Regions from separate parts of the Paraburkholderia sp. GAS448 genome, predicted to be linked through region 2. Evidence: riboswitches for the same ligand, from Rfam matches in the RefSeq annotation. Region 2 holds a riboswitch; each other region holds the start of a gene.

Region 1 (10,187 bases), on a different contig from region 2:
GCTGGTGAGTGAACCGGGGTCGCTCGCTTGCTGTTCATAGAACAGCGTGATGTTGACGACATCCTGCGGCACTTCGGTGCTTGCCTGCGCCGACAGCGACAACACGCCCGACGGCGGATTTTGCACGACAGTCTGCGCGTGGGCGGTTGCTGGCGCCAGCGACAACGCGAGCGGCGCCGCGGACGCGACAGCGAGAGCGAAGGCGAGTGCGTGTTTTCTGGTCATCGTTTGATTCCTTTCTTGGGCAGGTTGTACGCGATGCCCTATATCGGGCGGCAGGCACTTGAAGTCCAACCGGGCGCCCGTCGAGGCTGTCGCGATGCAAGCACCGTGCATCGGAGTGGCACGGTGCTTGCGACTCAGTTAGGCGGCTGTAAGATCAGGTTGGTTCCTCTGCGCGACGGTCCGGTCAGGCGATGCCGCGCGATGTCGCGCATAGCAGCTAGGCGAGTTGCTTCGTAATGAAGCGCCATTCGGCTTCAGTGACCGGCGTGATGGACAGCCGGTTGCCTTTGGCGAGCACACGCATGTCCGCAAGTGCAGGATATTCGCGCAGCTTTGCGAGCGGAATCAACGGGATCTTCTTCTTGAAGACCACGTCGACCAGTATCCAGCGCGGTGTCTCGCGGCTCGATTTCGGATCGTAGTACGGACTTTTCGAATCGAACTGGGTAGGGTCGGGGTAGGCCGTCGACGATACCTCGGCAATCCCGGCGATGCCCGGCTCCGGACAACTCGAGTGATAGAAGAGAACACCGTCGCCCACCTGCATCATGTCGCGCATGAAGTTGCGCGCCTGATAGTTGCGCACGCCCGTCCAGGGGAGGGTGTGCCGAGGGGCGTTGGCGAGGTGGTCGATGCTTGCTTCGTCCGGTTCGGACTTCATTAGCCAGTAGCGCATGAGTCGATTTGAACGTTGAGAAGAACACAGGATAAGCGCAATGCGTGACGCGGCGCTAGCGATGCGGAAGGAACACTACAAACGGAAACGGCATCGGACGATTGTCCGATGCCGTTGAATAGGTCCCCGCCATAGCCGCTAGGCCGGCATCCTGAACCGGGAGTTCAGAATTGGTCGCAGTTAGCAGCACTTCGGGTACATCAGACGGAGTGACGCGCACACCCGTGCTGCAAATTTCCGCAACCGTGCACATGGCATTGGTTCAAGGAATATATGACCTTGGCGAACCAGGCAGGGAAGCTGACAAAACTGACTGGATCCAGACGCTCGAGGTTACCTCGGGTGACCTCGCGAACTGCTCTGAATCCGAAGCGGGCCCGATGTTCCAGATGGCCTGCCTCTGAATAACTTTTACTGCACACCGTACTGCTGGATCACTGCGCCCAGCTGTTCGTTCATTGAGTGCATTGTACGCCGGATTTCTTCGGCGGGAAATGATTCTCCATGACGTACGCTAGCCTGCAGCTTAAGCAGTTCCGATGCCAGCGACAGCGCAGCCATGACGGCAATGCGATCCTGGCCGCGAACGTTGCTGGTCGAACGGATCTTCGACATCTCTGCATCGACGCGCGCAACGGCTTCGAGCAGCGCGGCTTCGGTTTCCGGCGAACAGGCGAGACGATAGGGCTGGCCGAGGATCGAGACTTCGATCTGCTTTGCGGTCATGCGTTTTCTCCGTGGCGGGTGACGTCGCCGCCGGCTTCAGTTTCGACTTCCTGCTGCGACGACGCGAGCAGATCAAGTTGATTGTCCGGCTCGGCGTGAGCTTTCGCTCGCGGGAGTTTTTCGAGGATCGCGTTCAGGCGCACCTGGGCGTCGTCGATCTTCGATGAAAGCGTATCGCGCTCCGCCTGCAGCGCGTTGCGCTCTTCGCGCATCTGCTCGAGCTCGGCACGCGCGGCTTCGCATTCTGCGCGAGCGTCGGCGAGCTGCTGTTCAAGCGCGCGACGCGCTTCGTGATGACGCTGGCTGATTTCGATCAGCCGGCCAATATTCTGTGAGAGTGTTTCGAGTTCGGTGAGCATGTGCTGCGTCCTCTAAAGACACGGCATTTTAGCGCGGAATGTGACAGCTTCCGACAATTGTCTCGTTTCGAGACGTAACAGCTCTGCTTTATACCTGTTTTATGCGTGTTTCGAGCGAGTTTCGTGCCTGTGGCATGCAGAAATTTTGCTCGCATTGCACGCGACGTGCGCACGCGAATTGCAGGAATCGACCTTTCTTGACGCCCCAGGAGGCCGCTCCTACACTTGCGGCACTTTGGTGCCCGCGCGCGTTTTCACATCGTGCGCAGTTAAACGGGAAACAGGAAGCCGCGTCCGCCAGGACGAGCCAACCTGTGCTGCCCCCGCAACGGTAAGCGACCGCATGATGTCATGCAGGTCGACCTGGGCGCGCCTCCAGCGAGGCGCGCGATGCCACTGCGCTATTCGTGCGTGGGAAGGCGGGTCGATGTGTCGCCAGCCCGGATACCGGCCAGAGTGAGGGGCGTCGTCTGCGTGGCTTCACGCCGGCGGACCGCCCTGTTACGCATCGGCTTGCGGGGAAGCAGGCCAGGCACGCTATCCACAGGAATCAACCGGATGTACACGCCCATCGCCGGCACGGCAGTACTCGCCGTGGCCGGCTTGCCGCTCGGCGCGCAGGCCTTGCCCGCAACGACGGATGAAGCGCCTGCGCTTGCGCAGGATACGGCGCCGTCGGCTGCGCCCGGCGACACTGCAACCGCCAGCACAACGGCCGCTCCCGCCACGAAGCCCGCCAGCACCACGCTCACGCCGATCGTCGTGACTGCGGAGCGCGGCCCGCAGCCGCTCGCCGACGCGATCCCTCAGACCGCGCGGTTCGACCAGCAGGACATCGCCGACACCACGGCGCGCGATCTGCCGGGTTTGCTGCAACTCGCGCCCGGCGCGCAGATCGTGCGCAATGGCGGCCCGGGTTCGTCCGCGAGTCTGTTCCTGCGGGGCGCTTCGGCACAGCAGTCGCTCGTGTTGATAGATGGTGTGCGTGTCGATTCGGTCAGCCTCGGTAGTGCACAGATCGAGCAGATCCCGCTCGATCAGGTCGATCACGTCGAAGTGGTGAACGGCAATGTGTCGGCGCTATATGGTTCCGGCGCGATTGGCGGCGTGGTGCAGGTGTTCACGAAGGACGGCGGTGATCATCCGCCGCGCTTCAATTTCTCCGTCGGCTATGGCAGCTATCACACGCAAAGCCAGCAGGCCGGTGTGAACGGTGCGCTCGACAGGGACGGCGCGACGACCTTCAGCCTGTCGCTCGCGCGGACAAAAACCGACGGCTTTTCGTCGATCGATCCCGCGCTCGCGCCGGTCAATCCGAACGCCAATGGCTATCTGAACGAAAGCATCTCGGCATCGCTGCGCCACACATTCAACGACAGGTGGGACGCGGGCATCCGCTATTTCCAGTCGAACGGCAACGACAGCTTCGACGATCCGTTCGGCGCGCCCACCGATCTCAACAATCTATACAGCAGGATTCAGCAGGCTTCGGTATTCGCGAACGGTCGCGTGACCGACTGGTGGACGACGCACTTCGTCGTCGCGACGGGCAACGATCGCAGCACCACGGCGTTGAACGGCCTTTATACCGACCACTTCAACACCGACAACCATCAGTACACGTGGCAGAACGATTTCACGTTCGCGCCGCAGCAGAAGGTCCAGGCAGGCTACGAGCATCTCGACCAGAGCCTCGATTCGGATGAGTACGGCGCGCCCGACCGTCACGTGGACTCCGGGTTTATCGGCTATACGGGGCGCTTCGGCGGCAGCCAGTTCCAGGCAAACGTGCGGCGCGACCAGTACTCCGATTTCGGCGGCGCGAACAGTTACTATCTCGGCTATGGCTACGATCTGAACGAGCACTGGAAGGTGACCGCAAGCTGGTCGGATGCATTCCGCGCGCCGACCTTCAACGATCTGTACTTTCCGGAGAGCGGCAATCCGTCCATCCAGCCGGAACACAGTCATTCGATTGAAGCGGCGTTGCAGTACGCATCGGATGCCCTGGGCGTGTTGCGACTGACCGCGTTCCAGACGCGCCATACGAACCTGATCGAATATCAACAGGTCACGCCGGGCGTGTATGTCGCGCAGAACGTCGGGCGGGCGAAGGTGCAGGGGCTCGAAGGATCGTGGAGCGGCCATCTGGGCAAGACTGACGTGCGTGCTTCGCTGACGGTGCAGAATCCCGTCGACGAAGACACGAACACCGATCTGAACCGGCGCGCGCGCCGCTTCGCATCGCTCTCGGCGAACCGCGACGTTGCAGGATGGCGCGTGGGCGGCGAGTGGATCGTAAGTGGCGAGCGCGACGATACCGGCAATACCCTCGGCGGCTATGGTGTAGTGAACCTCTCCGCGCGCTACAACATCACGAAGGCGTGGTACGTGGCCGCGCAGATCCAGAATCTCTTCGACAAGGACTATGAACTGGCCTACACATACAACACGCCACGACGCGGCGCCTGGCTCACGCTCGGCTGGCAGCAGCAGTGATGCGCATGGTGTACTGAGCCATCGTGTCTTCTGAAACCACGCCCATGAGTCGCCTCGCACTACGCACCGTTGCCGGCATGACCGCGAAGCGCGCGGCCGCGATCTGGCTCGTGCTCGGCGTGCTGGCGTTCCTCGTGTTTGTCGCATCGCTCATGCTTGGCAGCGTGCCCGTCTCGCCGGTGCGCGTGCTGGCTGCGCTGCTGCCGTGGCATGGCAGCAGCGAGTTGGCATCGACGGATCTCGCGGGTGAAATCGTCCGCAGCCTGCGCCTGCCGCGCGCGCTTGCCGGATTCGCGTGCGGCGCATTGCTCGCCGTTGCCGGTGCCCTGTTGCAGGTGCTGCTGCGCAATCCGCTCGCCGAACCGTACGTGCTAGGCGTGTCTGGCGGCGCGGCCAGCTTCGCGCTGATCGCGATGATCGCGGGTTGCGCATGGTGGATCGTCGACGCCAGCGCATTGGCCGGTGCATTGCTGTCGATCCTGCTTGTGCTGGGCCTGGCACGCCGCGAGTTGTGGCGAGGCGAGCCGCAGGACACGTCGCCGCGTTTGCTGCTGACGGGCGCCGTGATTGCAGCAGGCTGGGGCGCGGTCATCACGTTGCTGCTGAGCGTCGCACCGGAGAGCCGTCTGCGCGGCATGCTGTTCTGGCTCACCGGCGACCTGAACGGCGGCGGCGCGCCCTGGGTCGCGCTTGCCGCGTTGCTGGTCGGGCTCGTCGCGATCGTGCCCGTTACCCCGCAACTGAACGTGCTGCTGCGCGGCGATGCGGCCGCGCACGCGCTTGGTGTCTCCGTCATGCGGCTGCGTTTGCGGGTGTACCTCGTGGCCTCGCTGGCAGCGGCCGCTGCCGTCACGACGGGCGGCACCATCGGCTTCGTCGGCCTTGTGGTGCCGCACATGCTGCGGCTTTGCTTCGGCAATGACCAGCGCATGCTGCTGCCCGCAGCCGCGCTTGCCGGAGGCGTCGCCGTGATGGGCGCCGATCTGGTTGCGCGCACCGTGATCGCACCGGCGCAATTGCCGGTTGGCGTGATTACGGCGTTGACGGGCGTGCCCGTCTTCCTGTGGATGCTGTTGCGCAGGCGGCGATGATGAAGCGTCCTTCCCGCAACGCGCCTGCGCTTAGTGCGCAACATGTGACGTTGCGTGCAGGCGCACGCACGTTGCTCGACGATTTCACGCACACGTTTTATGCCGGCGAAGCCTGGTGCATCGCCGGACCGAACGGTGCCGGCAAGACGACGCTGATCTCGGCGCTTGCCGGATTGCTTGCGCCCGCAACAGGCCATGTCGAAGTCGACGGCCTGCGCGTCGCGGACTGGTCGCCAGTCGATCTTGCACGCCGCCGGGCGCTGATGCCGCAGGGCGAACACGACGCGTTCAGCGCGAGCGTGCTGGACATCGTGATGCTCAACCGCTTTCCGCATCTCTCGGGCTGGGGGTGGGAAGGCGCCGAAGATCGCGCGGCGGCGCACGCGGCGCTCGATACGCTGGGCCTTGCCCCGCTGGCGACGCGTGACGTGTTGTCGCTTTCGGGCGGCGAGCGTCAGCGGGTCGCGCTGGCAGCGGTCCTGTGTCAGGATGCGCCGCTGTTGCTGCTGGATGAACCGCTATCGCATCTTGACCTGCATCACCAGATCGACTGCCTCGAAGCGTTGACGAAGTGGGTGCGGCACACACCGCGAACCGTCATCTTTTCATGTCACGACCTCAACCTTGCACGCCGTTTTGCGACACACGCGTTACTGCTCGAAGGAAACGGCGGCGCGCACGCGGGCGCCCCGCGCGACGTGCTGACACCGGCGCTCGCGAGCCGCGCCTTCGGTTATCCGCTCATCCTGATCCGCGACGGCGACCATGAAGCACTCGTTCCCGCGATGTACCCTGCGCATGCGCCGGGCGATGCATCAGGACACCAATAATCCCTCAACGAAAAATGAACATGACCTCTTCTCCACTCGCGTTGCCGGTTGTCGAACCGCTCGATCAGACGTTGCGTGACGACTTGCAGCGCATCATCGACACGAAGACGAAGCCGCCCGGCAGCCTCGGTCGTCTCGAAGCGCTCGCGCGCCAGATCGGCATGATCCAGCGCACGACGCATCCCACCATCGAACGTCCGGCGATGATCGTATTCGCGGCCGACCACGGCATCGCGCACGAAGGCGTGAGTCCGTATCCGCAGGCCGTCACGGCGCAGATGGTCGGTAACTTTCTTGCGGGCGGAGCGGCGATCAATGCGCTGAGCGGTGTCGCGGGGCTCACGCTCGAAATCGTCAATGCGGGCGTGGCGACGCCGTTGCCGCCGTCGGATGTACTCGTCGATATCCCGATCGCGCGAGGCACGCGAAACTTCGCGCACGAGCCTGCGATGACGCGTGAAGAAGCGCTCGCCGCCATGCAGGCCGGCGCGGCACGCGTGCGCCATCACGCGGCGCTGGGTACCAATGTGATCGGCCTCGGTGAGATGGGCATTGCGAATACGTCGGCGGCCGCGTGCCTGATGAGTCGACTCTGTGGCGTGCCGATCGACGAATGCGTCGGACGCGGCACCGGTCTCGATAACGCCGGTCTCGCGAAGAAGAGCAACGTGCTGGCGTCGGCGCTTGCCATGCACGCCGTCAGCGCCGACCCGCTCGACGTGCTCGCCACTTTCGGCGGCTTCGAGATTGCGATGATGGCCGGTGCGTACCTCGCAGCGGCGCAGGAGCGGATGACGATCCTCGTCGACGGTTTCATCGCGACGTCCGCGCTGCTCGTGGCCGATGCGCTTGCGCCTGAGGTGCGCGGCTACTGTGTGTTCGCTCATGCGTCGAATGAGGCTGGGCATCGGCGCATGCTCGACTATTTCGGTGCGGTTCCGCTCCTCTCGCTCGATCTTCGGCTGGGCGAAGGCACCGGCGCCGCGCTGGCGTTGCCGTTGTTGCGCGCGGCAGTCGCGTTCATCAACGAGATGGCGAGTTTCGAATCCGCCGGTGTGGCTGACCGCGACGCCTGAGCCAATCGCATACGGATGTAGAGGCCGCGCCATCATGAATCCGCTTGCCGAACTGCGTTATTTCTTTACTGCGCTGGGCTATTTCACACGGGTACCGGTGCCGCGCTGGGTCGGCTATGAACCGCACTATCTCAACGCGGCGGCGCGGTATTTTCCACTCGTCGGCGCGCTGGTGGGCGGGGTTGGCTCGCTCGTTTATCTCGCGGCGTTGCGCGTGTTTCCGGCGGGCGTGGCCGTGTTGCTGTCGATGGCTGCGACGCTGCTATTGACCGGCGCGTTTCACGAGGATGGTCTCGCAGACTGCTGCGACGCATTTGGTGGCGGCTATACGCGCGACGACGTGCTGCGCATCATGCATGACTCGCGCATCGGTGCGTTCGGTGCCATTGCGCTCGTGGTTGCGCTCGCGTTGAAATGGCAGACGCTAGCTTCGCTGCCGCCACTGCGCGCTGCGTGGCTGATGATGGCGGCGCACACGGCGAGCCGCGCCTGCGCGATCAGCTATCTGGCGACGCTCGATTACGTGCGGCCCGAAGGCAAGGCCAGGCCCGTTGCGCAGCGCATGACGCCGGGTGCGTTAGCGCTCGCTGCCGTGTTCGGACTGCCATGGCTTTTCTGGCCAGACTGGCGCGCGGGCTGCGCCACGCTTGTCGTGCTGATCGCACTTCGCCTCGCCCTCGCGCGCTATTTCGTGCGGCGCATCGGCGGCTACACCGGCGATTGCCTCGGCTTTGCACAGCAGGTCTTCGAACTTGCGATCTATCTGACGGGGCTTGCATGGATCTCGTTCTGATCCGTCATCCGGCGGTCGCGGTCGAGGCCGGCGTTTGCTATGGTCGCAGCGATGTACCGCTTGCAGGCGAACCGCAGGCCTGTGTCTCAGCACTGGCGAGTCGCTTTGCGCAGCTCGAAGTACCGGCCCCCGACGTTACGCTGACCAGTCCGCTTGGACGCTGCGCGTCGGTGGCTGAATCGTGGGCAGCTTATTGCGGTTGTCAGTGGCGCGTGGACCCGCGTCTGCAGGAGATGGATTTCGGCGCGTGGGAACAGCAACGCTGGGACTCAATCGACCGCGCGTTGCTCGACGAATGGGCTGCCGATCTTCAGCACGCCCGCGCACATGGCGGCGAGAGCGTTGCCCAGTTCAGCGCACGAGTGCAGGAATGGTTCGATGACATGCAGGCGCAGACTGATGACGCATGCGTGCACGTCGTCACGCACGCGGGGGTCATTCGCGTGCTGGCATCGATCGCGCTAGGGATCCCGCTTGACCGTTGTCTGTCCTGGTCGATCGACTTCGCCGGTGTGGCATGGCTGCGAGGCGGCGATGCGGCCGGGCAGTGGGCGCTCGTACGCTGGAATGCTTGAGGCCGCGTCGTCTTGTAGCGCGAATTCGAGTGCTCGGGGCTTACTGTCCTGAACCCGTTCTTCTTGAGCGCGCCGTCTCCAGATCCCGACACAGCAGCGCCGCACCCTGCGCAATACGCGGAGCGGGGCGGCTGATCAGGTCACCATCGATCGCAAAGAGGTTGTTGTGCGCCACTGCCGCGAGGCCTGGCCACGCGCGCCATTTGTCGAGCTGCGGCAATTGCGTGTCGGGTGCGGTAGCCCCTCGCGACGCGGTCACTATCACCTCCGGATTCGCCGCGAGCACGGCTTCGGTTGAGACGGTGGGCGCGAGCGGCTCCAGTTTCGCGAAGACGTTGCGGCCGCCGCACAACGCGATCACGTCGCTGATCATGTGCTCGCCGTTGAGCGTCATCAGCGGCTGATCCCACACCTGGTAGAACACGCTGACGGGCGGCCGCGCCGCATAGCGCGCGCGCAGCTGTGCAATGTCGGCTCGATAGGCGTTGGCCGCGGCATCCGCGGTCTGCGATGTGCCAAGCAGGGCACCCAGCTTCGTCAGTGTGACGGCGACATCGTCGAGACGATGCGGCTCGCTGAAGAAGAGCGGAATATGCAGCTCGCGCAGACGGTCGAGCTGCCGCTGCGCATTGCCGTGACGCCACACGACGATCAGATCGGGTTTGAGCGCGACGATGCGTTCAAGGTCGAGCGCCTTGTTGTCGCCGACGCGCGGAATCTGTTTTGCTTCAGGCGGATAGTCGCTATAGGTGACCGCACCGACGAGTTTCGCTCCGCCTCCTGCCGCATAGAGCATTTCGGTGACATGCGGCGCAAGGCTGATGACGCGCTGTGCCGGAGCAGCGAGCGTGACGGTGGCGCCAGAGTCGTCGGTGACGCTGATCGTCGTGGCGTGCGCCGACGGTGCGTAGGCGAACAGGCCAGCGAAGATCGCGAAGGCAACGCGCGGCAGTCGGCGGATCATCGGTTGTCGAAACGAGGAGTGGCAGCGATTTCGCGCATGCTCACGGCGAGAGCATGCTCAAGACGTGCCCATTCCGCATCGGCGCCGGGCAGTCCAAAGCGCACACTGGCAGGCTCTGCAAAGAAGCGCGTCCAGATGCCACGTCGCGCGAGCGCATGATGCAGGGCTTGAGCGCGCGCATCGCAGGTCCATGCGAAGAGTGGCGTGCGATGCAGCGACAACCCTTGCGCACCGAGCAGCGCAGCGAGACGCGCGCTTTGCGCTTCGAGTTGCGTGCGCATATCGCGCTGCCATTCGATATCACCGAAGGCGGCGCTCACCGCATGCCGCGCCGGACCGCTGACGGTCCACGCACCAAGCGCATCACGCAGGC
Region 2 (10,187 bases):
TTATTCGAGGTTTCGAGCGCTTCGAGGACGGCGGCGGCCATCGCAAAGACGCCAGGATCGCCGGACGACACCACCGCCACCGTTCGTCCGATGCTCGCAAGTTCAAAAGCGTGCCGTGCGCGCTGCATCTCCTCGCGGTTGTCCGTGCCGTGCACCTGCTGGTCGGCCCGGAACGGTCCGGCCATCTTCACGTAGGTTTCGTAGCCGAGAATGTCGGTCGCGGCGCTTAGCGCCGAGCGTACCGCCGGCGTCATCAGGCTGGCGTCGCCAGGACCGAGGCCCACGACGGTCAGCCGTCCGCGTGCGTGGCCAACCGAGGCCGGATCGACCGGCGCGCGCGTCAGCGCCAGCGCCACGTCTGTTTCGCCGTGCAGCGCTTCATAGGGCATGCGCATCGCTGTTTCGAGCAGCCGCTCAGGTTCCGCATCGCTTGCCGCGACAGAGGAGAAGCGCAGCGGGACACCCAGAACAATGGCGGCGTCGGCCAGCGCCGCGTTGCTCATGTGTTCAACCGGCGCGAGCAGCGCGGCCAGCGAAAGCGGCGCGAGCCGATGTGCGTCGAGCGCCAGCCGAACACGTTCGACGATGCTTCCGTCGACAACACCGGTCGCCGCCACAACGGTCTTCGGATGAATCAAAAGCTCGTCCGTGCGGCCGTCCCACGCGGCGGGGGTGATCCGTATCGCCAGACGGGCCGAATCCGAACGCGGCAACTGCGCATCGTCGAGCCACGGTGCGTCGCCTTCCACGCGGGTGCTTTCGCCGCCCAGCAGATCCGATACGAAGCGCTTGCCTTGTTCGAGACTCGAGAGCGCGTAGCCATCGGGCGGATTGAGGACGCAGGTGCCGAAACGCAATTCCCCACTGGTCGTGATGGCTGGTGTAACGTCCAGCGCTTCCGCGATTTCGCGTGCCATGACATTGACGCCAGCAAGGCCGCCGAGCAGCGGCACAACCGCGCTGCCGTCTTCGGCAACGGCGAGCACAGGCGGCTCGGCGCCCTTGTTCGACAGCAGCGGTGCGATGCAGCGGATCACGATGCCCGCCGCACACAGGACAACGAGCGGCGTGCCGCGCGCATACAGTTCACGCAGATGCACACTGAGTTCCGCGTAGGCGATGTCGGCTTCCACGCGCCCCTGCAAACCGTGCACCTGAGCGCCCGGATAACACGCCTGGATGCGACGCGCCGTGTCTAGCGCGCCTGTGCCGAGAATTACGATGGCCGGTGCGGGCACGTTCATCATCCTTGCCATTTTTCCCCCGGCACCACGAGCAGCGAAAAATACGGCGACGCCATCGGATCTACTTCGGCAAGCGGCACGATCCGCTGGTTTGTCATCGTGGCGCGTTCGACGTAAAGCGCGCGCCCGTCCAGCCCGAGTTCGCATAGCACGCGGCGCACCTTGTCGAAGTTTCGGCCGAGCTTCATCACGACGGCGGCGTCCGAGTCGGCGAGCCGCCGCTTCAGTTCATCTTCCGGCAACACGCCGGACAGCACCGAAAGGCTCTGGTTGCGATAGACGAGCGGCGACCCGAGCACGGCCGCGCCGCCGAGCATCGAACACACGCCGGGCACCACTTCGGCTTCGAAACGGGCAGCGAGACGGTCGTGCAGATACATGTACGAGCCGTAAAAGAATGGGTCGCCTTCGCAGATCACCGCGACGTCGCGGCCGGCGTCGAGATGGGCGGCGACGAATTCAGCGGCGGTGTCGTAGAAGTCGGCGATCACCGTTTCATAGGACAGCGGCGGTTCGAGTGCTTCGGTCGTGACGGGGTAGATGAGAGGCAGACGCGTTTGCGCATCGTCCAGATGCGCTTCGATGATGCCGAACGCGTTACCCTTTTTTCCTTTCGCCGCAAAGTAGGCGACGACCGGCGCGGCCTTGAGCAGGCGCACCGCTTTCAGCGTAATCAGTTCCGGGTCGCCGGGGCCGACGCCGAGTCCGAAGAGACGTCCTCGTACCGTCATTTACTCCACCTCCGTCGCGAGTGCGTTGACCGCGGCAGCCGCCATCGCGCTGCCGCCGCGCCGGCCCGCGACGATCACGAAAGGGACGCCGCGACTCTCTTCAGCCAGCATCGCCTTCGATTCCTGCGCGCCGACGAAACCCACCGGAAAGCCAAGAATCAGCGCCGGGCGCGGTGCGCCGGCATCGAGCATGTCGAGCAGATGGAACAGCGCCGTGGGCGCATTGCCGATCACGACCACGCTGCCGGCGAGGTGCGGGCGCCACAGTTCGAGCGCGGCGGCGGAGCGCGTGTTGCCGATTTCGCGCGCCTTCGCGGGCACCGACGCATCGCCCAGCGTACAGATAACCGGATTGTCGGCCGGCAGACGCGCACGCGTGATCCCTTCAGCGACCATGCGCGCATCGCAGAGAATCGGCGCGCCGCGCGCGAGTGCCTCGCGGCCCGCTGTGCCGGCTCCGCGCGAAAACCGCAGGTCGTCGACGACGTCGACCATGCCGCACGCGTGGATGACGCGCACCGCGAGCTTTTCGAGGTCGGCGGGAATCCGGCTCAGGTTGGCCTCCGCGCGGATCGTCGCGAAAGATTGGCGATAGATCTCCTGACCGTCGCGAATGTAATCAAGCATCGAGGGGGCTCCGGGCCAACCGCTCCAGAGAGTCGGCGGCCTGTTCGATTGTCAGATGGTGCGCGATGCACTGCCCGAATCCGGGTGTGCCATCGCGACGATAAAGGTCGTAGCGTCCTGGCGCGACTGCGAGCAGCGTATAGGGTGCGCAATGGGCCGCCGCGCATGAACGCGGGCAGCCGCTCAGGTGCACTTCGACACGCTCGGGCAGCCGCGCGGCGAGCAGGCGTGCGTCGGCTTTTGTGTCGGCGTTGCCCTTCGCGCAGCCGGTCGAACCGGCACAGGCGATGACGCGTGTGAGCGGATCGGCTGGTTCGCAGGCGAGTCCTAATGACGCGAGTCGTTCAAGCGCGCCCGGCACGGCATGAGGCTCGATGTCCGGTAACAGCACACCTTGCCAGGGCGTCATGCGAAGTGTTCCATTGCCGGCTTCGGAAGCAAGCCCAGCAAGGCCATGGAGCATCGACGAGTCCAGACGCCCCAGCGGCGGCTGTCCGCCCACATGCCACAAACCGTTTGCAATTTGCTGATGTGCGCCGAGTCGAAATGACGCGTCAGCAGGAGCGCGATGCCACGTCTCTACGGATTGCTCGCGCAACAGGGTGAAATTGACTCGCCGCTTCACGCGTTCCAGAATGGTGTCCGAAGAATGTGTCGCGAGCAGGTTGCGCATGCGGGTGTCGTCGGGGGAAGCCAGCTCCAGGAACGTGTCCAGCAGCGCGCAGACAAGCTCTGGCACTTCGGATGGCTCGACCGCGGCAAGCGCTGGAGGAGGTGCGGCGTCACTTCCGGCAACAGGCGGGCAGCCCGCCAGACCGAATGCGAAGCGCACGCGAGCGCCATCGGGCATCGCGGCAAGCCAGATATCGTGGGGATGATCGAGCATCGCGAGCCGCTCGCCGCCGTCGAGCAGCAGTGCAAATTTTGGGGACAGCGCGGCGAAACGCGGCGTGCCTTGCAGCAGCGCGAGAATGTGCGCCGCAAGCGGCGTCGTGTCGATCAACGCGTGGGGGTCTCGTCCCGCGAGCGGGCTTGTCATCAGGTTGCGGATGTCGTCGCGGGCGCTGGCGCTCATGCTATCCATGGCCTCTGCGCCGCCGCGCGGCCCGAGCCCCGCTTCCAGCAGGTGTTCGATCAGCGCCGTTTCGTGGCCTGCCCGTACGCCGCGTATCTGCAGGTTCGAGCGATTGGTCGCCTCGATCACCCCGGATGCGTGTTGCCGCGCGGCGTCCGCGATCGCGAGTGCCTCTGGCGCACGCAGTTCTCCGCACGGCAGTTTGATCCTGCAGATACCGCCGTCGCGCGCCGGCACGATGCGCAACAGGCCGGGACAGGCCGAGGGGCGCAGCGTAGCGGGCAATACGGCGGGAGACGAAGTGTGATTCAAGGGGGCACCGGGTTAGCGTCGCGCGACGGCCCGAGCAACCCGCGAAAGGGGCAATGCTGCGGCATCGGTACACCCCGCCCGATGTTGGCTGGCACGAACAGTCTCGCCGGCAGGTCTCCTGGCTGGCAGGTCGTCGTCTGCACCGGCCTTCCCGGTCGAACCAGTGGCGCGGGTAAAGTGCGGACTCGCTGCATACAGTTGCGGGGGCAGCCACAGTGGCACTGTGTTCCCTCTTCGGCCCCGAAGGGCACCGGCGAACGCTGTATTATGCCTTTTTTCGAACAATGCAAGTACGCTGCGGCCTTGGTTGGCGCGCCGCAGCAGAGATATCGGGATTCAGAATGGAGAGGGATGCATGCCGGCATGGCTGACCGTGGTGGGGATGGGCGATGACGGTTTTGCCGGTCTGGGACGGACGGCGCGACGCGCACTGCTCGATGCGTCCGTGGTCTACGGCGGCGAGCGCCATCTTGCGATGCTGCCCGCGCGTCTGCGCGCCCGGCGCGAGCCCTGGCCGCGGCCGTTCGACGTGGCGTCCGTGCTGGCGCATCGTCACGCGGCCGGCTCGATCTGCGTGCTGGCAAGCGGCGACCCGATGCTGTTTGGCGTCGGCGCGACGCTCGCGCGCCAGTTGCCCGCCGACGAGCTGCGTGTGCTGCCCGCGCCGTCGTCGTTGTCGCTTGCGGCCGCGCGTCTTGGCTGGCCGTTGCAGGACGTCGCGACGGTGTCGCTGGTCGGCCGGCCGCTGGCGAGCGTGAATACGCATCTGCACGACGGGACGCGCCTTTTCGTCCTGAGCAGCGACGGCGGCACGCCCGCTGCGATCGCGGCGCAACTCAGCGCACGCGGCTTCGGCCCCAGCCGGATGATCGTGCTGGAGCATCTGGGCGGCGCGGCGGAGCGGCGCATCGACGGTCGCGCCGAGGCGTGGAGCGCCGACAGTATCGCCGCATTGAACCTGATCGCCATCGAATGCCGTGCGGCGGACGATGCCCGCGTGCTGCCGCTGACCAGCGGGCTTCCCGACGATGCCTGGATGCACGACGGCCAGCTGACCAAGCGCGACATCCGCGCGATCACGCTCGCGCGTCTTGCGCCGAGCCCAAACGAGTTGCTGTGGGACGTGGGCGCGGGTTGCGGCTCCATCGGCATCGAATGGATGCGCGCGCATCCATCCTGCCGGGCGCTTGCCATCGAGGCCCATCCCGAACGTCAGCGCTTTATCGAACACAATCGCGATGCGCTGGGGGTGCCGGCGTTGCAGATCGTCGCTGGCCGGGCGCCCGACGCGCTCGACGGGCTCGCTGCGCCCGATGCGATCTTTATCGGTGGCGGCGTGACGGTACCCGGCGTGCTCGACACATGCTGGGAGCGGCTGAAAAGCGGCGGCCGGCTGGTCGCCAATGCCGTGACGTTGCAGGGCGAAGCGGCGCTGGTTGCGTGGCGCGACAGCCATGGCGGCACGTTGACGCGCATCGCGCTTGCGCAGGCGCAACCACTCGGCGGCTTCGATACATGGCGCCAGGCGTTGCCGATTACCCTGCTCGAATCCCGCAAGCCGTGATGCGTGACGAAACCCCCGAACAGCCCGCGCCACTGCGCAGCGGCTATACGACCGGCAGCTGCGCGACGGCGACGTCGCTCGCCGCTGCGCGGCTGCTGCTGACAGGCGTCGCAAGCGACGTGGCCGAAATCGTCCTGCCGAAGGGCCAGCATGTGCCGATGCCGCTCGTGTTTTGCCGCCTGACCGGCGACGGCGCGGAAGCGGGCACGATCAAGGACGCAGGCGACGATCCCGACGTCACGCATGGCGCCGTGGTGTTCGCCCGCGTGCGCCTGCGCGCGGAGCCAGGCGTGAGTTTTCATGCGGGCCCCGGCGTCGGCACGGTCACGCGCGCCGGGCTGACGCTGGCCGTCGGCGAACCCGCGATCAACCCCGTGCCGCGTCAGATGATGACGACGCACCTCACCGAGCTTGCCACCGAACAGGGCTATGCGGGCGGATTCGAAGTGACGGTCGGCGTCGAAGGCGGCGAGGCGCTCGCGCTGAAGACAATGAACCCGAGGCTTGGCATCGTCGGCGGGCTGTCGATTCTGGGGACGACGGGCATCGTCCGGCCGTTTTCGTGCTCGGCGTATATCGCGTCGATTCATCAGGGCATCGATGTCGCGCGGGCCAACGGCTACATGCATATCGCCGCGTGCACAGGAAATGCAAGCGAAGAGGCGATGCGCAAGCATTACCAGTTGCCCGATATCGCCCTGATCGAGATGGGCGATTTTGTCGGCGCTGTGCTCAAGCATGTGCGTCGCGCGCCCGTCGAGCGCCTGAGCGTGTGCGGAGGTTTCGGCAAGCTCAGCAAGCTCGCCGCGGGGCATCTCGATCTGCATAGCCGCAACTCGAGTATCGATCTCGCTCAACTCGCGGCGTGGGCTGCGGAGCACGGCGCGCACGACTCGTTGCAGGACGCGATCCGTGCGTCGAACACCAGCCAGCAGGCGATGGCGATCGCGCGCGCTGCGGGCATCCCGCTCGGCGATATCGTGTGCGGCCACGCGTTGCGGGTGGCACGAGATATCGTGCCGGCGAGCGTGAAGGTCGAGATGTTCACCATCGACCGGCAGGGCAACATCACGGGCGTCGCGCAATGACACGCATCCTGTTGCTCGGCGGCACCGGCGATGCGCTGCAGATCGCACGGCAACTCGGTCCCAAACACGTCTATAGTCTTGCCGGTCTCGGCAAGGTGCCGGCGGATCTGGCTTGCACGGTGCGTGTCGGTGGCTTTGGCGGACGCGAGGGGCTGGCTGATTACCTGCGGGCGGAGGGCATCGGACTGCTGGTCGATGCAACCCATCCGTATGCCGCGCAGATCAGTGCCAATGCCGCGGCTGCGTGCGCGGCGGCTGGCATTCCGTGCTGGGGCATGCGGCGCTCACCCTGGCAGCCGCAGGCGGACGACGACTGGCGCGTGGTCGACGACTGGGCTGGCATTGTCGCCGCACTTGCTTCGTTCCATCGACCGCTTTTCACGCTCGGGCGCGAGGCGCTTGCTCATCTCGACGAGGTGCCCGTCCATCAGTTCTGGATCGTGCGCTGTCTCGACGCGCATGCGGGTACCGCACGCGTCCGCGTGATGGATGCCCGCGGGCCGTTTACCGTCGATGGCGAACGCAGGCTCTTCGACGAGCATCGGATCGACGTGGTGGTCAGCAAGAACAGCGGCGGCAAGGCGACCGAAGCCAAACTGGAGGTGGCGCGCGCGCTCGGTTTGCCGGTCGTGATGCTGCGTCGTCCGACACTGGCGGCGGTGGATCGCGAGTTCGACGGCCCGGCTGATCTGCTCGGCGCGTTGCGAATTGAGCTTCCCTAAAGCACTGAACACACTCAAAACGCGTGCAGATCATCATGCAATTCACGCGGATCGAATCACGGAGTCGTACATGACGGTATTTTTCATCGGCGCAGGGCCGGGCGATCCTGAACTGATCACGGTCAAGGGGCAGCGACTTGTGCGCAGTTGCCCGGTCATCCTGTATGCCGGGTCGCTGGTTCCTGAAGCCGTGCTCGAAGGCAATAGCGCGGAGCGCGTCGTGAATACGGCTGAACTGAATCTCGACGAAATCGTCGCACTGCTCGAAGAGGCGCATGAGAAAGGACAGGACGTCGCGCGCGTGCATTCGGGCGATCCCTCGCTGTACGGCGCAATCGGCGAGCAGATTCGCCGGCTGAAGGAATTGAACATTCCATACGAAATCGTGCCGGGCGTGACGGCGACGGCTGCGTGCGCGGCCTCGCTCGGATGCGAACTGACGTTGCCGGACGTCTCGCAGACACTGATCCTGACGCGCTACGCGAGCAAGACGACGATGCCGGAAGGCGAGTCGCTCGGCGACCTCGCGCGGCATCGCGCCACGATGGCAATTCATCTGGGCGTAAGACATCTGGCCAGAATCGTCGATGAACTGCTCCCGCACTACGGCGCGGATTGTCCCGTTGCGGTCGTCTATCGGGCGAGTTGGCCCGACGAGGAACGCGTGAGCGGGACCTTGGCCGACATCTGTGAAAAGGTGCGGGGCACGCAGATCGAGCGCACGGCGCTGATACTCGTCGGGAGAGTGCTGGACGCCGATGCGTTCAGCGATTCCTCACTGTATGCGAAGACTCATCGACAGGCTGTCTGACGGAATGGCGGCGTTGGTCCGCGTGGGTCGATCCGTTGCGGCGCCCTGATCCGCTTCAAGCGAAAGCAGGGAAGCCGCGACGAACGATACTTGCGGGAAGGCCTAGTGCAGATGGGCGTGTGAAGCTTTTGCTGCCGCTCGCGGCTGGGTTACGGCGCTGACGGCAATGAACACGATCACGTTCACAGCAAGCGCCAGAAACCCGATGTTCACGTCCTTGAAGCCATCGGACAGGAACGGGAACAGTTGCCCCACGCTCAGGTGCATCGTGCTTGTCAAGGCGACAACCGCCACACCCGCCAGAATCCCGCAGAACGCACCCTGTTTCGTCGCCCGGTTGCGCTTGAAGAGACTGCACAGCAGGGCAGGGAACAGTTGCGTGACAAAGCTGTATCCCATCAGCAGCAGCGCGACGATCGTCTCCCCTCCGTTGAGCGTGAAGGTGACCGCAACCAGTGCGACCACCGGAACCAGCAGACGCGCGAGCCTGCCCACCGTGGCGTCGGAGGCCTTCTTCTGCAACGCGCCGCGGTAGACGTCATTCGCCAGAAGCGTGGAAGCGCTCGTGAGAATCATCGAGCCCGGCACGAGCGCCGTAAGCACGCCCGCCGCGCCGATCACGCCGACGAGCCACGGGTCGAACGTCAGGATGGACAGGCGGAACAGCGACAGGTCGATATCGCCGCCTTTCAGACCCGGCACCCTGAGCGTTGCCGCAAAACCGACGAAAAACACAAACAGCAGGATCAACTGATAAAGCGGCAGCACCATCGCGTTGCGCCGGAAGATCCGCTCGTCGCGTGCCGTGAAGATCGAGCCGAACGTGTGCGGCCACATGAAGAAGCCGAGCGCGGTCAGGAGCACCGTCGACTGGAACCACGAGACGCTCGAACCCTTGGCCGGGAAGGTCAGGAAGCCGGGACGGGCGGCGTCGATGGCGCGGAACATGTCGCTCAGGCCGCCGTAGTGATGAATCGGCAGATAGATGCCGAGGAACAGCACGATCGCAAGAATCAGCACATCCTTGACCACCGAGTTCCAGGCCGATCCGCGCACGCCTGAAACCATCACGTACGCAGTGACGACAGCCGCCCCGATCCAGATCGCCGCGGTCGACGAAATCACGCCATACGAAGCAGTCGCGACGATGATGCCGAGCCCCTTCAGTTGCAGCACGAGATACGGGATCAGCGCGGCGACACCGACGAGCGCGACCAGCACGCCCAGCGCGGGACTATCGTATTTGCGGGAGAAGAAGTGCGACTGGGAAACAAGCCGTTGCGCCTTGGCGTAGCGCCAGATCGGCGGCAGCATCCAGTACGACAGGATGTACGCGAGCGTCCCGTAGGCCAGAATGTAATAGACCGGCGCACCTTTGCCGTAAGCGAAACCGCTGCCGCCGAGAAACGTGAACGTCGTGTAGATTTCGCCCGCCATCAGCAGGAACACGAACGCAGTGCCGAAGCTGCGGCCGCCGACGGTCCATTGCTCGAGGTTCATGTCGTGCCCGCGCCGGGCACGCACGCCAAGGAACAGTGCGAACGCCGTCACGGCCGCAATCAGGATGAGTGCGCTGCTCATGAGTGCACCTCGGCTTCGTCGACGGGTTCGCGGTTGGCTGGGTCGAAGGCATAAATGATCGCCATGATCGCAGCGCCGAGCACGACCCACATCACAATCCAGGCGAGGACGAGCGGCATGCCGAGCACGAGCGGCTCGACGCGGTTGACGAAGGGAACACCAAGCAGGATACCAATGAAGGGTAAGGCAGCCAGCAAACGCAAAGGCATGGACGACTCCTCGAATGCGGTTGGTACGTCTCGTGGTTCTTTTCCGGAGAGCGACGCCGTGATGAACGCGTGCTATCGCGGCGACTTTATGCCTGATACATCCCGTCCGTAAAGGCGATCAAAAATACTGAAGGCGAATCGAAAGGGTCCGGCGATCCGCGGTAATCTGGCCTTGCTGTCTGTTTTGCGTACACAGGTTGCCGGGGATGTCGCCAAAGACTTC
Region 3 (10,187 bases), on a different contig from region 2:
GGAGCGACTGAAGGAGCATCCGCTGGCGCGGATCGGACCAGGGCTTATCACCGGCGTGGCGGACGACGACCCGAGCGGCATCGCCACCTACTCGCAGGCGGGCGCGCAATTCGGCCTGAACATGCTGTGGACGATGCCGCTGGCCTTCCCCTTGATGGCCGCCGTTCAATCGATGTGCGCAAACCTCGGCAGGGTGACCGGAAAAGGGCTCGCGGCGAACATCAGGAGCGCGTTCCCGCCGGTCGTGCTTCAGGTCGTCGTGCTGCTACTGCTCGTCGCCAACACCCTCAACATTGCTGCCGACGTCGCCGCCATGGGGGAAGTGGCGGAACTCGTCTCAGGCGTCAATCGCCACCTGATGACGGCGTTCTTCGTATTCGCGACGCTACTGCTGCAGATGTTCGTCCCGTACCACCGGTACGTGTTCTTTTTGAAGTGGCTCACCGTATCGCTGCTTGCTTACGCGGCTGTGCTGTTTACGGTTCATGTTCCCTGGGCGCAGGTCGCACTGCGCACGGTCTGGCCCAGATTCACGCCCGACGCCACGGCCGCCGCGGTCGTGGTCGGCGTCTTCGGCACGACCATCAGCCCGTATCTGTTTTTCTGGCAGGCTTCCGAAGAAGTCGAAGACATGCAGGCGCAACGCGGTGGTGCGCCGCTCGTACGCGACCCGCGCGCCGCACGTACGGAACTGCGACGCATCCGGTGGGATACATGGAGCGGCATGCTCTACTCCGATATCACCGCCTGGTTCATCATTCTGGCAACCGCTGTCACCCTTCACGTCGCCGGTGTGACGGACATCAGCACGGCGGCGCAGGCAGCCAGCGCACTCCGGCCCCTTGCTGGCAATTTCGCTTATCTGCTGTTCGCGCTTGGCATTCTCGGCGTCGGCCTGATCGGCGTACCCGTACTGGCGGGTTCCGGCGCCTATGCCCTTTCCGAAGCGATGGGATGGAAGGAAGGACTTGAGCGGAAGGTCAGCGATGCGCGCGGGTTCTACGGCATCATCGCCGTCAGCGTGCTTGCCGGACTCGGTATCCAGTATTCGCCGATCAGTCCCATGAAGGCGTTGTTCTGGAGCGCCGTGATCAACGGGATCGTCGCAGTGCCGCTGCTGGTCGTCATCATCATTCTGGTGTCGAAGAAATCGGTGATGGGCGCTTTCACGGCGAGCCGGTCGCTGATCGTCCTCGGCTGGATCGCGGCTGCGGTGATGGGCGTGGCGGCAGTGGTTATGTTCGTGCCTTCATAGAGGGCATCGGAGATGTCGCCGGAGGGCCGGCTCAGTCGACTCCTGCCGATAAAGCAAAACAGGCCCACCTCAATCGTTCAGAGGCGAGCCTGTTCTTCTGCGGCAGACCGTGCTTGTTATTGCGGCCGCCTCAAATCAGTTGCGACCTGGATGCAACTTAGTGAGCGCGGTACACCCGCGGCGAATAGCTGCTCGCCGTCCACTCTGCAGGAGCGCCTGCCTGCGACGAACCGCTCGTAGATGGACCGTAGCCGCTGTTTTGAGCAGCGACGCGAGCTTCGGCAGCCTGAATGTTCGCCGGATACGTGGCGTCATCGGAAACACTCGGGTTGTAGCCGGCCTTTTCGAGTTGTACCAGTTCGGCACGCACCTGAGCGCGGGTCAGAGGCTGGTTCGATTGCGCGAACGAAGCGACCGGAACGGCGATAAGAGCAGCAAGAGCAACAGCATTGATGAGCGATTTCATGATCAGTACCTCCAGAGATTGTTTTCCAAAGTCGGACAAACTGCTTGTCTGAACCCGTTGATCACAGTCTAGGACCGTGGAGAACTAGGGTAAATACCTAAGATTCGAAATCACTGTTTGGGTTTCGATCACAATCGCGACAACCGCCGCCGCCACCGCCTTCGCCTTCGCCACCGCCTTCGCCTTCGCCTTCGCCTTCGCCTTCGCCTTCGCCTTCGCCGCCACCGCCACCGCCACCGCCACCGCCACCGCCACCGCCACCGCCACCGCCGGCCAGATCGTCACAACGGCAGATCGACTACGCAACGGTTCTCGGGTTCACACAATATTCTGGAAACCTTAATAAATCAGTTTGCTCAGATACGGCCTTCCAGACCGGCTGTCGATCGGGCGACAGTCAACCTTCGAACATATTATTCATACCTTTTTGCCGTCCTGCCCGCGGGCGACCATGACGAGTGGGCCACTGAACTTTCCGCCCACGGGGCCGATAACAAATAGACGCACGAGCTTCACGCCGGATCGCACTGGGTCAAGGCGCAACGCTCGCATCGAAACCCGGAGCCCTTCCCATGTCAGCCGATCAACATCCGAATCACGAGCGCAGCAGCCTGACGAGTTCCAACAAGTTCGAGCTGCTGTTGTACCGGCTTGGCTCAGTGCCAGGCAGCGACGCGCACGAGCTATACGGGATCAACGTGTTCAAGGTGCGTGAAATCTCCACGATGCCGCCCGTCACGCCGATCGCCGGTTCGTCGCCCTATGTGATGGGTGCGGTGGACATTCGCGGGCAGATCATTCCGGTGATCGACCTGCCCCGGCTGATGGGCTGCGAGCCGTCGCGCGGTCTGAACATTCTGCTCGTCACCGAGTTCGCCCGCTCGACGCAGGCGTTCGCCGTCGAAGAAGTCGACGACATCGTCCGGCTCGAATGGAACCAGGTGCTGTCCGCCGAAGGCACGGCGGGCGGGAATCTCGTCACCAGCATCGCGCGCATCGACGGCAACACGGGCGATTCGCGTCTCGCCCAGGTCATCGACGTCGAGCAGGTGCTGCGCGATGTGTTTCCCTCCCAGCATCCGGCCGTGGACCCGACGTCGGTTGGCGAGGCGCTCGGCCTCTTGAGCGGCGCGAAGATTCTCGCGGCAGACGACTCCGGCTTCGCGCGCAAGCTGATCGAGCAGGCGCTGAGCGCGATCGGGGCAGACTACGAGATGGCGAAGACGGGCGAGGAGGCCTGGAACAGGCTGCAGAAGCTGGCCGACAAGGCCCAGGCGCAGGGAAAGCGGGTACGGGACACCATCGCCCTAGTCCTGACGGACCTGGAGATGCCGGAAATGGACGGCTTCATGCTGACACGCAAGATCAAGGGCGACGAGCGCACGCGTGACATTCCGGTCCTCATCCACTCGTCGCTGACGGGCGCAGCGAATGAAGCGCATGTGAAGAACGCTGGCGCGAACGGCTATGTCCCGAAGTTTGCGGCAGCCGAACTCGCCGGCGCGATACGTCAGGCGCTTGCGACCTGAGCCGGCGCGGCCCGCCGGCAATCACCCTGCGCTGAGCCTGACCGGCTCAGCCCGCGCGCTGCAATGCCGCTGCCAGGGTGGCAAAGGTCTGCTCGTCGGTACGATCGAAGTTGAGCGGAGTCACCGACACGCGGCCTGAACCCACCACGGCCGTTTCGCTATCGGGCGCGTTCTCGCGCGGCCCGCGCTGAAAGCGCAGCCAGTGATAGGCAAAGCCGCGCGGGTCGACCTGCGGCACCACGTCGATCCCTTCGACAAGACCGACGCCCTGCCTCGTCACCGTGAGCGGCCCGGCAACCGCGGCGTCGACATCGGGGAAATTCACGTTCAGACACGTCGGCGCATGGTGCGAGACCGCGAGCAACTGGCGGATCACGCCGGGCGCGAGCGCGCGCGCCGTATCCCAGCGGACCTTCTCGCGATCGCGGAAGGTCTGGCTCAATGCGATGGCGGGCAGGCCGAGCAGCAACCCGGTCATCGCCGCGCCGACGGTGCCGGAGAACATCGTCTCGACGCCGAGATTGGCGCCGCGATTGATGCCTGAAAGTACGACCGTCGGCGGCGCATCGACCATCAGATGACGCACGGCCATCACGACGCAATCGCCCGGCGTACCCACGACGCCGAAGCGCCGCTCGCCCTGCTGGGTCACGCGTAGCGGCGAGTGCAGACTGATCGAATGCGACGTGCCGCTCTGATCGTGCTCAGGCGCGACCACCCAGACTTCGTCTGCAAGCTCGGCCGCGACGGCTTCGAGCACGGCAAGACCGGGGGCATCGATGCCGTCGTCGTTCGTCAACAGCACGCGGGGCACTTTGGATTCAGCGAGGGACATCGCGAGGCTCTCCTTTCGATCCGGACATCATGTCACGAGCAGATCATTATTCCAGAGATCGTGGCGTCCCCGGATAGAGAGATGTGCGGCCGACGCCCAATGCACCGGTTGCACGCAATTGCAGATGACTCGTGGATATCCGCTGTCGACGCCTACCCGACCCGTTCCATCCGGGTCGGCCTGAAGCCCCTTCACGCTGTCACATCGCCCACGTCATACATGTCCGCCACACAGGTGCGGTTGCGGCCGCCTTTCTTTGCCGCATACAGCGCCCGGTCCGCAGCCGCCACCAGCTCGCTTGCGGTTCCACCCTCGCACGGGCGCCGCGCCGCCACACCCACGCTGATCGTGACGATGCCTGCGCCGCTCGCCGCATGGGGAAGCTGCAGCGCCTCGATGCCCTGCCGGATGCGTTCGGCTACCAGCAACGCGTCCTGCTGGCCGGTTTCCTTCAGGATCAGTGCGAATTCTTCACCGCCGTAACGGGCCATCACGTCAGCGGGCCGTCTCGCCAGGTTGGCGATTGCCTGAGCGATGGTGCGCAGACAATCGTCGCCGCCCTGGTGTCCGTAGTGGTCGTTATAGCTCTTGTATGCGTCGACATCGACCATGATCACAGCAAGCGAGCGCTCACTTTCCGTGCGCGCCTGCTGCTGCCATTGGAACCCCAGCTCACGATCGAAATGCCGTCGGTTGAAAAGCCCCGTCAGGCCGTCGCGGAACGCGAGTCCCTGCAGCTCGCTGCGCTCTTCCGCAAGGCGCTGTTCTGCCACCTTGCGCTCGGTGATGTCGTGGGCCGTCGCTGTCAGTGCTTCGGGCTCGCCGGAAAACGGATCGATCACCGGGCGAAGATAGGTTTCCATCCACAGAATCCGGCCATCCGGGCACGGGAAGCGGCTTACCTGGGAAGCCTCCGTCGCGTCGCGTGCCAGCCGGCCGATGGTGGCGGCCAGCGCCTCGCGATCCTCGGGCAACACAAGGTCCGGGTAATACACGCCTGTGAGATCGTCGGGCGCCCATTTCATGACGGCCTTCGCGCGCGGCGAAACATAGGTGAGACGGCCGTCGAGCGACATGCTCATCACGATGTCGGTCGCGTTCTCCGCCAGGATCCGGTAGCGGCGCTCACCCTCGCGCAGCAGCCCGACGAGACGGTTGCGCAATGACTGGGTGACGCTGATCGGCAGCGCGATGCCCAACGCCGCGAGCAGGAACAGCTGCAGCGCGAAGATGCGCCCTTCCATGCTCTGATAGTGAAACATCCAGAGCGGCCCCGAGCCGCGCATCGTGAAGGTGACCGCGATCGCAAGGCATAGCAGCAAACCCAGCAGCACGCCGGCGAGATCGGCCTGAAACGCCAGCAGAACGATCGGCGGGAGCGCCCAGTAAAGCAGATGAACACGGTTTTGCCCAAATACGCCCGTGGTCACGACGCAGACCAGTAGCAACAGCAGCCCCGTCTTCCAGCGGCGGTCGGGGTGCAAGAGGCCTTTTACTTCGCCGGTCCAGAAGACCACTGCCGCCGGCGTGAAAAGGACGAGACTCAGCGCATCCGAAATGAACCAGTTGGCGAGGTTCGGCAACATATTTCCGCTGAGTTGTCCGCGCAGCAAGGTTACGGCGACCAGCCCCGACAGGACGGGCGCAAGCAGGATGGCGCCAGCGAGAAAGCGGACGAGTTGCTTCGAACGGATCAGTTCGACGACCGACGAGATACGTGGCGCGAAGCTGAACGCCACCAGCACTTCGAGCATGTCGGCAGCTGTGTAGGAGGACGAGACCGCGAGACTCAGGCCGAGCAGATTGGCCGCGAGATTGCCCGCCAGCCCACCGGCAAAGACCCAGGTCACCCGCCCCGGCCGCGCCACCATCATCTGCGCGAGCAGCACCGCGTTGGTCAGCCAGATCGGCGCGATTTCGCCGGCCATGCTCTTGAGTGCCCCGCTCGCCATGCAGGTGAGCATCGTCACCACGAACGCAAGCGACAGGGTCCAGAGCGGCGCGGCCCATCGGCGTGAACGCAATGACTCAGCAAACGCCTTGAACCCAGGAGTTGGCCCTTCGGATGACAGCCCCATTTATTCGCTCTCTCTGATTCTTTTTCTTGCTATCCGCGGAAATCCGCGGACGATACGCCAGCTTCGCTGGAGTCAGGACGTTCCGGACATCGCCCCAGACCCCATCAGGGAGAAGCGGTAAACCGCCCCTACGCATCTGCTTATCGGCAGGTTGCGCCGGATCTTGAGACTTCCTTCGTGCGACTTTCACATTGAAAGCAATTTAACCCTGGACTTGCGGGCGCCAGCCGCGCGGGCTCAGACAATGTCCCGCACAATGGCAAGACGCCGAACGCAACCGCGGCGACACGGTCGGGTTCGGCGTCAGAAACACGCGGAAGGGATTGGACTTGCTAAAGGTTGTGAAGAATACGGCTGCCGAGGGTTCCGGTGAAGCCGGCGCCCGCTCGGCTAACTGCACGACTTGTGCAGCGACGCAGCCCGGGCGCCCAAAGCAGTCAGCCCGCTACAGCCAGGCCGACTTGCCAGCTGCGCGCCCCCCGTGCTGCGCGCGCTCGCTGCGTTCGACCAGCCAGCCGAACAACAGGCCGATCGTCGTCCAGATGATCAACTGCATGCCGATGGCCGCAACGCGGAAGTGCCACAGCAGCGTGGCCGGAAAGGCATCCGGTACTTCGTTGATCGTCGGCAGCGCGATCTGCACCGCCGCGATGATCGCGACGTATACCAGGCCGCCCACGATCGCCGCGTTCCACTGGCCGAAGCGCACGACTGCGCGTCTTCGCACCTTCAGCGAGAACACCAGTGCGGCAATTGATATCGCGATCATCAGGAAGAACAGCCCGGTACGCTGGCCGATCGTTTCAGGGTCGCCGATCGATGGTGGATTGGCCGGGTACTTGAGATTCGGCACAATCACCAGCGCAATGAACGCGGCAACCGCAAGCGCCGCCGACAACGCGCGCGGACCGAGCTTGCCGACCCGCCCGTACGCATACGCGAAGGTGAGCGAGAACAGGCCGCCGAGGGCCGCGCCATAGACCACCACGCCAGTCAGCAGGCCGAGACCCGCCTGCGTTTCACGGCTGACCAGTTCCGGCTCCGCCGCTTCGCCGCGTGCGGCGGCGGCTTTTTCTTCGAACGAAATAGCCTGATTGACGTGCGGTTCACCGGCCACCCGGGCGAATGCGAACGTGAGCAAGCCCGCGGCGATGCCTGCGAGCATCCCGCGCAATAACAGTCTGCCTACCATCAGGAACCCCCGTTAGTGGCAGGGGAAGCCGAGCAGGTGGCGAGCGTCGTGAACGAACTCGTGCACGTACATGCCAGGAACCAGCGAAGTCGCGCCCTGTTCGGCGCCGACGAAATACAGTGCGAGCAACAGCAGCAAGCCGCCGAAGACCACCCATGGCAGCAGTTCGCGCAGGGGAATCGGTGTCGGTTGAGCAGTGGGCTTGAAAACGGTGTCAGTCATGACGGAACTCTCCAGAGGTTACGCGCCCCGATAGTCGAACAGGAAGGGATGACACGAAGCTCAGGTCTGGCTTTCGGCTTGTGGATGAACCGATTACAGTGGCGCGACCGCGCCGGGCTTACACCGGCTTCCTCGCTTCAGTGGCGTTATTCTACGCGCTAAACTTCGCTGCGCAGCGCGATGAATGAGCAAAGCGCGCGACACTTTCAACCAGAAGGACACAGGATGCAGACACGGCTGCTGTTGATCAGTCACGCTGCAACGGCGGCGCTGCGCAGCGGACGGTTTCCCACCGACGATCCGCTGGACGCACGCGGTCTCGCCCAGGTCGCGGCATGCCGCGCGCGCGTGATGTCGCTGGCGGGTGAGGCGGATGCGGTCTTCTGCAGCCCCGCGGCGTGCGCGCGTGACACGGCTGAGGGGCTTGGATTCACCGCCGTCCCCGTCGAAGCGCTGGCCGACATGAACCTGGGGCAATGGCGTGGCAGGCGTCTTGCAGACGTCGCCAGCGAAGAGGCCGATGCGCTGGCGGCATGGGCTCGCGAAGCCGATGCGGCGCCTCCCGATGGCGAATCGTTCGGGGCGGTGCGCCTGCGCGTCGGCGCATGGCTCGATGCGCTCGAGCTGGACCATTCCTCCATGGCCGTCGCCGTCACGCATGCCGCCGTGATCCGGGCGGCGATCGTTCATGCGCTGGGCGCGTCGCCCGAGTCGTTTGCACGCATCGATATTGCGCCGCTTTCGGTCGTCGAATTGCGGTGTTCGATTCGCGGCGGGTGGACGTGGTGGGCCGCTCAGGTGCAGTGAACATCGTTGATGTCGCGGTTGTCGCGGCGCTTGCGCGGTCGGGATCAGAACCCGGTGGCGGATACCGGCCGCGATCAGCAACTGGCTGCGGCTCGATGACGGATCGCTCGTAGTGATCACCGGCGGTGCCCCTGACGACGCGCGCTGATACACCGTCTCCAGATACGCGTCGGTGCGCTTCGAGAGCAGGTAGTCCACAGGGAGGTCTTCGGGTCTACCGGCTTGGCATAACACCGGTCCGCCAACATTGTCACTGTGCCCGCTCACTCCATCATTGCGGCGTCGGGCGGAGCGATTTGACATCGGAAGATGACGCGCCAAAATAGTTTGACAAAAGTTGACACCTGGGCCGACCCCGGCCGCGATACTCTAGTGCGGTGTTCGTTTAATTTTCCTCTGATCTGCTAACTATTTCAGGACGGCTGAGGGGAGCAATACGTTTATGCAAAACATGTATTTAAAAATAAGTAGTACAGATGTTAAGTGAAGTTGAACACGAAAGCTGTCCCATCGTGCGACTGGCTGCTCGTGGACTTAGCCTGCGTTGCTTGCGGGCGCTTTTATCTCTAAGGGGGAGTTGGAAATGTCGGAACGGGAACGTAAAGGAACACTGCATCGCTTCGCAACGGTTGGCGCGCTTACTGAGCGCGGCGGGCGCGTGAGTACCGGCTACGGTCGAAGATTTGCGGGCTTCCAATGGCGCGGGTCGGCGATACCGTTACCTATAGCGACGGCAGCGAAGCCGTCATCATTGACGGCGCAGGATATGCGGCCGTGTTGGGGGACTGCCCCGCCGCGCTGGTCGGTAGCAATCTCAGCAATGGCGACCGCATTATCGAAACGCCTTGGGGACACCTGGAAATGGGCGTTTTCATCGCCGACGATGAAACGGTGCCGGGCCTGTTCGATGCGAACTGGACGCCGCCACCGCGCAAACCCCTGGATCGTTTCGCCGTGTGCGGTGCAACTACGGCACGGGGCGGTGTCGTGCGCGAAGTGTCTAGCGTATGGCAAGTCGAAGGGACGTACCGCAACGCCGCGGGCATTGGCGATTATGTCGAGTATGAGGACGGAAGCCGCGCACGCATCATTACGGGTATCGGCATTCCTGGCATTGAGCGGACCCGGTATGCGGTCGTTGGCAGTCTGCTGGATAACGGCGACGTGATTACAGACAGCCCGCACCGCGAGCCGCTCACGTTTACCATTTTTGTTCCCATTGACGAACACGGTGTCGCGCTGACGCGCCAGTAACTGGGGGGACATCATGAGGCGTCGAATCGCTGTTGTAGGCGACACGTTGACGAGCGGCGGCCAGATTCTCGACTACACGCAGACTAGCGGTTTTTGCTTTCACGGCCACAAAGCCGCGCTCATTGGCGAAAGCGCCTACTGCCAGAAGTGCAAAAGCATGGGAACGATTGCCAAGGCGGGCGGCCCCTATCGGATTAAGTATCACACCACGCGCGAGGCAGCGTTAGACGACGATATCGTCTTGTGCAGGTGTCCGACACCGCCCCGCATCATCGCCGGGCTTGCGGGCGAATCGTGGGTCGAAGACCGGGAAGAAGGCTATGAACGCCGTATGAACCTATCTACCACGCGAGCCGCTAGCACGGATAGCGCGCCCAATCGGTACGGTCAACAGTTCACCCTTCAGGACGCGAACGGCCACGTTTTGTGCGACACGTATTACACGGTCCGTTTGCCGTCCGGTTCACTTGTGCACGGCGTAACGGATCACATGGGCCGCACCAGGCGTTACGCAACCGATGGCGCGCAACGCCTGCGTGTCTATCTCGG

The links. Region 2 has a riboswitch for cobalamin ahead of cobG (precorrin-3B synthase). Riboswitches for the same ligand answer to the same signal wherever they lie in the genome.
Region 1: linked by a shared signal. The riboswitch ahead of P3T23_RS23675 (TonB-dependent receptor plug domain-containing protein) and the one ahead of cobG (precorrin-3B synthase) in region 2 are both predicted to bind cobalamin.
Region 3: linked by a shared signal. The riboswitch ahead of P3T23_RS01340 (CbtB domain-containing protein) and the one ahead of cobG (precorrin-3B synthase) in region 2 are both predicted to bind cobalamin.

Annotation. Positions count from the first base shown of each region.
Region 1 covers NZ_JBNDKT010000013.1:155,395-165,581, forward strand. The annotation lists gene P3T23_RS23650 (SIMPL domain-containing protein) at 1-225, opposite strand, end outside; gene P3T23_RS23655 (EVE domain-containing protein) at 443-901, opposite strand; RNA gene ssrS (6S RNA) at 1,021-1,202, opposite strand; gene P3T23_RS23665 (cell division protein ZapA) at 1,313-1,627, opposite strand; gene P3T23_RS23670 (ATPase) at 1,624-1,986, opposite strand; cobalamin riboswitch at 2,206-2,456, shown strand; gene P3T23_RS23675 (TonB-dependent receptor plug domain-containing protein) at 2,545-4,485, shown strand; gene P3T23_RS23680 (FecCD family ABC transporter permease) at 4,530-5,576, shown strand; gene P3T23_RS23685 (ABC transporter ATP-binding protein) at 5,573-6,406, shown strand; gene cobT (nicotinate-nucleotide--dimethylbenzimidazole phosphoribosyltransferase) at 6,427-7,482, shown strand; gene P3T23_RS23695 (adenosylcobinamide-GDP ribazoletransferase) at 7,517-8,275, shown strand; gene cobC (alpha-ribazole phosphatase) at 8,260-8,850, shown strand; gene P3T23_RS23705 (cobalamin-binding protein) at 8,891-9,814, opposite strand; gene cobD (threonine-phosphate decarboxylase CobD) at 9,811-10,187, opposite strand, start outside.
Region 2 covers NZ_JBNDKT010000006.1:329,523-339,709, forward strand. The annotation lists gene cobJ (precorrin-3B C(17)-methyltransferase) at 1-1,256, opposite strand, end outside; gene P3T23_RS14975 (precorrin-2 C(20)-methyltransferase) at 1,244-1,975, opposite strand; gene P3T23_RS14980 (precorrin-8X methylmutase) at 1,976-2,602, opposite strand; gene cobG (precorrin-3B synthase) at 2,595-3,989, opposite strand; cobalamin riboswitch at 4,081-4,259, opposite strand; gene cbiE (precorrin-6y C5,15-methyltransferase (decarboxylating) subunit CbiE) at 4,345-5,553, shown strand; gene P3T23_RS14995 (cobalt-precorrin-5B (C(1))-methyltransferase) at 5,553-6,641, shown strand; gene P3T23_RS15000 (cobalt-precorrin-6A reductase) at 6,638-7,363, shown strand; gene cobM (precorrin-4 C(11)-methyltransferase) at 7,434-8,174, shown strand; gene P3T23_RS15010 (sodium:solute symporter family protein) at 8,277-9,755, opposite strand; gene P3T23_RS15015 (DUF3311 domain-containing protein) at 9,752-9,964, opposite strand.
Region 3 covers NZ_JBNDKT010000001.1:293,476-303,662, forward strand. The annotation lists gene P3T23_RS01305 (NRAMP family divalent metal transporter) at 1-1,255, shown strand, start outside; gene P3T23_RS01310 (DUF4148 domain-containing protein) at 1,413-1,721, opposite strand; gene P3T23_RS01315 (hypothetical protein) at 1,806-2,006, opposite strand; gene P3T23_RS01320 (chemotaxis protein) at 2,294-3,250, shown strand; gene surE (5'/3'-nucleotidase SurE) at 3,297-4,085, opposite strand; gene P3T23_RS01330 (diguanylate cyclase) at 4,277-6,109, opposite strand; gene P3T23_RS01335 (CbtA family protein) at 6,609-7,355, opposite strand; gene P3T23_RS01340 (CbtB domain-containing protein) at 7,368-7,577, opposite strand; cobalamin riboswitch at 7,624-7,754, opposite strand; gene P3T23_RS01345 (histidine phosphatase family protein) at 7,803-8,384, shown strand; partial or broken gene P3T23_RS01350 (porin) at 8,436-8,582, opposite strand; gene P3T23_RS01355 (hypothetical protein) at 9,081-9,638, shown strand; gene P3T23_RS01360 (PAAR domain-containing protein) at 9,652-10,187, shown strand, end outside.